2 regions of the Luteibacter sp. PvP120 genome follow, and region 2 is predicted to be linked to the other one. Evidence: riboswitches for the same ligand, from Rfam matches in the RefSeq annotation. Region 2 holds a riboswitch; the other holds the start of a gene.
The links. A riboswitch is a leader RNA that binds a small molecule or an ion and turns the genes downstream of it on or off. The one in region 2 is predicted to bind cobalamin.
Positions count from the first base shown of each region.

Region 1: it holds a riboswitch for cobalamin, as region 2 does, so the genes downstream of both, ACVKN3_RS17860 (ribonucleoside-diphosphate reductase subunit alpha) here and ACVKN3_RS17475 (TonB-dependent receptor domain-containing protein) in region 2, are expected to answer to the same signal.

Region 1 covers NZ_JBSRXP010000011.1:94,831-98,155, forward strand. Annotated here, with positions in the region: gene ACVKN3_RS17860 (ribonucleoside-diphosphate reductase subunit alpha) at 1-1,770, opposite strand, end outside; cobalamin riboswitch at 1,930-2,145, opposite strand; gene ACVKN3_RS17865 (hybrid sensor histidine kinase/response regulator) at 2,326-3,325, shown strand, end outside.
Region 2 covers NZ_JBSRXP010000010.1:128,070-131,394, reverse strand. Annotated here, with positions in the region: gene ACVKN3_RS17475 (TonB-dependent receptor domain-containing protein) at 1-1,293, opposite strand, end outside; cobalamin riboswitch at 1,452-1,685, opposite strand; gene nagA (N-acetylglucosamine-6-phosphate deacetylase) at 1,728-2,876, opposite strand; gene ACVKN3_RS17465 (SIS domain-containing protein) at 2,904-3,325, opposite strand, start outside.

The DNA of each region.
Region 1 (3,325 bases), on a different contig from region 2:
GTTGGACATCGACAGCGCGTGGAAGTAGATCTCTTCCTGGATGCGCGAGGACAGCTTCAGCGCTTCCGCGGAGTCGAAGGGCAGGCGGAGCTTGAAGAAGACGTCCTGCAGGCCCATGACGCCAAGCCCGACCGGACGCCACTTCATGTTTGCCGTCTTCGCCGTGGCGATCGGGTAGAAGTTGAGGTCGATCACGCGGTTCAGCTGGCGCACGGCGGTGCGCACCGTGGTGGCGAGCTTGTCGTAATCGAACTGGCCGTCGACCACGTGGCGGGCCAGGTTCACCGAGCCGAGGTTGCACACGGCGGTCTCGCCTTCCGAGGTCACTTCCAGGATCTCGGTGCACAGGTTGGACAGGTGGATGACGTTTTCCGGACGGGCGGTCTGGTTGCTGGTGGCGTTGGAACGATCCTTGAAAGTCATCCAGCCGTTGCCGGTCTGCGCGAGCGAGCGCAGCATGCGGGCGTACAGCTCTCGCGCCTTGATCGACTTGACGGCCAGGCCCTCGGCCTCGGCCTTCTCGTAGGCGGCCTCGAAGGTGGCGCCCCAGGTGTCGACGAAGTGCGGCACGATCTTCGGGTCGAACAGCGACCAGTCGCCGTCGGTCTCGACGCGGCGCATGAACAGGTCCGGCACCCAGTTGGCCAGGTTGAGGTTGTGCGTGCGGCGCGCGTCGTCGCCGGTGTTCTCACGCAGCTCGAGGAATTCCTCGATATCCGCATGCCAGCTTTCCAGGTACACGCAGGCGGCGCCCTTGCGCTTGCCGCCCTGGTTCACCGCGGCCACCGACGCATCGAGGGTCTTCAGCCACGGTACCAGGCCGTTCGAATGACCGTTGGTGCCCTTGATCAGCGAGCCGCGCGAGCGGATACGTGAATAGGCCAGGCCGATGCCGCCGGCGAACTTCGACAGCTGGGCCACGTCGCCGTACTTGGCGTAGATGGACTCCAGCGCGTCCTGAGGCGAATCCAGCAGGAAGCACGACGACAGCTGCTCGTGCGCGGTGCCGGCGTTGAACAGGGTGGGCGAGCTGGCCAGGTATTCCAGCGACGACAGCATGCGATACAGCTCGAGCGTCTCGGCCACGTCGTTGCCGCCGAGGGCGCAGGCGATGCGCATGAAGAAGTACTGCGGCGTCTCGATGACGAAGCGGCGGGTCGGGTGGCGCAGCAGGTAGCGGTCGTAGACCGTGCGCAGGCCGAAGTATTCGAAGCGGCGCGAGCCGGCGGTGTCGATGGCATCGTTGAGCTTGCGCGCGTTGACCAGCACGAAGTCACGCAGGCGCTCGTTGAGGATGCCCAGCTCGAAGCCGGTGCTGATCGACTGCGAGAACGACTGGATGTCCTGGCCGGACACCTCCTTGTCGACGAAGGCGGCCAGGAGGCGCGCGGCCAGCTGGCCGTATTCCGGTTCCTCGGCGGTGAGCGCCGCGGAGGTGCGGATCGACAGCTGGTCCAGCTCCTGCGTGGTGGCGCCGTCGTACAGGCCGCCGATGGTCTTCAGCGCCACGCGCATCGGGTCGACCGCGAACAGGCCATCGGCGCTGCGGGTCACCGCGCGCACGATCTTGTTCACGTCGACGGCTTCCTGGCCACCGTTGCGCTTGGTGACGCGCATCTGGCCGGGGCTGTGCGGCGGCGTCAGCGCGAACGCCGGCGGCGGCTCGTTGCGGTAACCGGCAGCGGGTGCCTTGTCCGCCGGGGCGGGGGAGGTAACGGCCGTATCGGCTGCTTCGGTGCGCTCGCGCGCGGCGGATTCCATCGTGGTCATGTCAGGCGTGCCCCAGGGCTCGGTTCAAACTCCCGTTCCCTCGGACGGGGCTCGAAGCGGTGGGCCGGCGGAAAAGGGTCGCGTCGGAGCACGCCATCGGGGGCTCCGGACCGCGACGTGCCTCCCCGCGGAAGCCGTCACCACAAAAACCGACGCCTGGCGGGGCGACAGCTGTTGGCAGGTCTTCGGACTTCGTGGACGGGGACGCCTTTCGGGTCCGGCCTAGCCGTCGCTTCCCAATCCCAGGGGGACCAGTGCGTGTGACGGGTTCGTTTCCACTTACCGCTGCGGGGCAGTTCCGGATTTACACCGGATTCCCTATTAAGTCCGACGGGCAGTCGCGCCTCTTCGGACACCAACGGGACACACCATATAGCTGGTCCCCGGTACCGTCAACACAAGATGTAGGGTAAATGCGCTATGTGCTTGATCCGCCGGGAGTCATTTTTTTGCAACCCCCAGCGTGCCGATTTCCGCAGCGCGACATGACCGTTTCGTGAAGATGGCCTACACAAAGTGCAGGGCTTCGAACCTTTAACATCTGCGATCTGCCCCATGACCGCTCGCTCGATGCCATCTACGTTCGCGTTGCAGGAACACGCCCTGGTCACCCATGCGTTCGACGCACTGCCGTTCGGCTTCACGGCCGTGTCGGCGACAGGGGAACTCCTTTACGCCAATGCCTGGATGACCGCACGGCTTCGTGACGGGGCGGGGCAGGGCTTCCTGAACTGGTGGACGGACGACAGCCGGTCCCGCCTGACCGCCCTGCTGGCGGCTGGCGGTATCGAGGGGGTCCGCGATATCGGGCTGACGGCCGCGGACGGCACGGCGTGGCGGGTGTCCGTCGAGCCATGGCGGCGCCCGGTGGACGGCGAGCCCGTGTTCATGGTCGGCGTCTACCCGACCGTGGAGACGCCGGGGGATGCCGGCGGTGCCGAAGAGCGCCGCCTGGCCCTGATCGAGGTCAGCAACCTGCTGCGCGACCTGGAAGACCCGACGGACATCGCCTATCGGGTGGCCGAGGTGCTCGGCCGCACGCTACGGGTCAGCCGTGCCGGTTACGGCACGGTCGATACGGTGGCGGAAACCATCACCGTCGAACGCGACTGGAACGCCCCGGGCATCCAGACGATCGCCGGCGTGCTGAACTTCCGCGATTACGGCTCGTACATCGACGACATCAAGGCCGGGCGCACCGCCCTGGTTACCGATGCCTACCAGGACCCGCGTACCGTGAATACCGCGGATGCCCTGGCAGGCATCAGCGCCGTCGCCTTCATCAACATGCCGGTGACCGAGCGCGGTGGGGTGGTGGCGTTGCTGTACCTCAACCACGCCGACCCGCGTGAGTGGCTGGAGGAAGAGATCGCCTTCGTCCGCGAGGTAGGCAACCGCACCCGCGTCGCCGTCGAGCGGCGCCGTGCCGAGGGGGAGCTGCAGCAGCTGGCCCTGAGCCTGGAACGGCAGGTGGCGGAGCGTACTTCCGAGCGCGACCGTATCTGGCGCCTGTCCAGCGACATCCTGCTGGTTGCCGATGCGGACACGCGCCTGC
Region 2 (3,325 bases):
CGCATGGAAGGCGGTCCCGTACGAGGCCGTGATCTTCATGCCGTCGTCGAAGCGGTAGCCATAGGCGGCCGAGCCGGTGGTGTGGTTGCCGAACTGCGTGTTGTGGTCGTGGCGCGCGGACAGCTGGATCTCGTGCGGGCCGAACACGCCCTGGTACAGCGCGAACACACCGGTGTTGTTGCGGGTGTCCTTCAGGTACGGCGTGTCGCTGTCGAGCTTTTCCTGCTGGTAATCGACGCCGGCGGTGAGCGTCTGCCCGGCGGCCAGCGTGATGTCGTTCTGCCAGGAGGCCTGGTTGCGCTTGGAGTACAGGTAACCCGTGCGCACCTTGTCGGCGCCGGTGACGAGGTTGCCGAGGCCGTCGTAGTACTTCTTCTGTGTACCGTTGAGGTAATTGTCCGCGCGGTCCTGGTTCTGGCCCAGGCTGACCGACATGCGCCAGGCCGACATCACGTCGAACGCCAGCTTGGCGCCGGCCACCTGCTGCGAGCGCCGGGTCAGGTTCTGGAAATCGCCGTCGTATTCGATGTCGCCCTTGCTGCGCAGCCAGCTGCCGGTGAGTTCGGTGCCGTTGTCCCAGCGGTAGCCGCCCGAGAGCGCGCCGTTGTAGGTGCGGTAGGCGTCGTGGTCCGGCTCGTCGGTGAAGCAGCCCTTGAACGCGTCGGCCGCACCAACGCGGCAGGCGTTGATCCCGGCGGTGTACTGGCCGCCCAGGCTGGCGTTGTACCAGCCATGCGTGGTGCCGCCCGAGAGACCCACCTGCCCGGCGGTGTAGCCGTGGCTGCCGCCGCCGATCGACAGGCTGGGCGTGGGCGCTTCGCCGGCCTGGCCGCGACGGGTGAAGATCTGGATGACGCCGCCGATGGCATCCGAGCCGTACAGGCTGGAGCGCGGGCCGCGGACCACCTCGATATGGTCGATCTGCTCGACCGGCAGCTGCTCGTAGGCGGGCAGGCCGGCACCCACGGTGCCCACGCGCACGCCGTCCACCAGCACCAGCGTGTGTGCCGAGTTGCTGCCGCGCATGAAGAGCGAGGTCTGCTGGCCCAGGCCGCCGGTGTTGGTCATGGTCACGCCGGGCAGGCCGGCCAGCAGGTCCTGCACGTTGCGGGGCTGCAGGCGCTCGATGTCCTCGCGGCTGATGACGGTGACCGGGGCCAGCACTTCGTCGAGCGGGGTGGGCGCGCGGTTGGCGGTGACCACCACCGGGTCGAGGGTGCTGTTGGGTGCGTCGGCCGCGTGGGCAGCGACGATCGTCGACAGCAGGGCCGTCGCGAGCAGGGTCTTCTTCATGGAACGGGTTTCCTCCGCCGCTGGTGCGGCAATGCGTAGCCTCAACAGGCGCGCGGGAGGACACAATGACGAACGGCACCACGGGCAACACCCGGATGACTGTCCGGATTCGCCCTCCGCGAATCGCCGATAACGGGACGGCGCCCGCGCTTAAAAGCGCAGGATTCGCCGATCGGGCCGGTCTCCGGACTCGCGCTGGCCCGAAGGCATCGCACCGGCGCCTTCCCGCTTGCGCAGTGGCTGTGGCCGGTGGATGGAGCCGTTCTGGGCGGCTCCTCACGCTTACCGTTGCGGGGGCAGTGCCGGCCTTGCCACATGTGTGGCGCACCGGCTTCCCGTTTCATCCCCGCCCGCTTCAGGCCGGCGGGGACACCCGAACAACGCAATGTTAACGCCTGGCCCGCGCGGAAGCGAGCCAGTGCGGGGGCGACGGATCAGGCGGCGTAGACGCGCTCGCCGCCGATCCAGGTTTCGGCCACCGTGTGATCGTCGTCCATCACCACGAAGTCGGCGCGATAGCCCGCCGCGATGTGGCCGTGGGTGGCTTCCAGTCCGAGGAAGGCGGCCGGATAGGTGGAGGCCATGCGGGCCGCCTCGTCATAGGCCACGCCGACCATCTCCACCGTGTTGCGCACGGCGGTGGCCATGTCCAGCGCGGAGCCGGCCAGCGTGCCGTCGGCCGTCTGGCAGACGCCGTCGCGGACGGTGATCGTCTCGCCCTTCAGGACGAAGTTCGGATCGTCCGACCCCACGGGTGGCATGGCGTCGGTGACCAGCATCATCTTCTGCGGCGCCTTGGCCGCGATGGCGACACGCAGCGAACTCGGGTGCACGTGGTGGCCGTCGACGATCAGGCCGCACCAGCTGGCGGCGTCTTCCAGCGCGGCGCCGACCACGCCGGGCTCGCGGCTGGTGAACGGCGTCATGGCGTTGAACAGGTGCGTGAAGCCACGCACGCCGGTCGCCAGGGCCTGGCGGGTGGTGTCGTAGTCGGCGGCCGTATGGCCGGCCGCCACGATCACGCCGTGGGCGACCAGCTGTTGCAGCACCGCCGCCGAGGCGCGCTCGGGCGCCAGCGTGAGCAGCGTGACGCCGCCGTGCCGCCGGGCGACCATGGCTACGTCGTCGGCGTCGGCGATACGGAACTTGGCCGGATCGTGCACGCCCTTGCGCTCGGGCGCGATGAACGGGCCTTCGAGGTGGATGCCGAGCACGCCCGGAACGCCCTGGGCCACCGCGTCGTTCACCGCATCGATGGCCTTCGCCATCACCGCGGCATCGTCGCTGATCAGGGTAGGCAGGAAGCCGGTGGTGCCGAACTTCGCGTGCGCCTGCCCGATGCGACGGATGGTGTCGACGGTGGGCACGTCATTGAACAGCACGCCGCCGCCGCCGTTGACCTGGCAATCGATGAAACCGGGCAGCAGCGTGCGGCCACCGAGGTCGTGACGCTCGGCGGCGCGCACGCGGGGATCGGACGGCAAGGCCAGCCCGGTGATGGTGCCGCCGTCGACCAGCACGGCAAAGCCACCCTGGAAGCCGTTATCGGTCAGCACACGGCCGTTGACGAGGGCGATGGTCATGGCAATTCCTATACGTGGGGCGAGAGGTCAGACGGTCTCGGTGACCTTGTTGAGGTGCGGCGGCACGTCGGGGTTGAAACCGCGTGCCAGTGCCAGCGCGGCCGTGGCGCGGTAGAAGCTCTGCACGGTGATCAGCGGTGCGGCGATGGGCGCGGTGGCGACCAGGGGCAGCACACCCTCGCCCGTGGCGCCGGGTGCGGCGATCCACACATTGGCGCCGCGCTTGCGGAACTCCGCCGCGATCTCCAGCACCCCGGGCAGCGTATCGTCGTTCTGGGCGAAGAACAGCACGGGGAAATGCGGGCCGACCAGGGCCATCGGGCCGTGCTTCACCTCGGCCGCGCTGAACGCCTCGGCGTGCAGGTTGCAGGTTTCCTTGAACTTCAGCGCGGCTTCCAGCGCCCCGGCAAAGCCGAAACCGCGGCCGACCACGAACAGGTTGTGCGCAT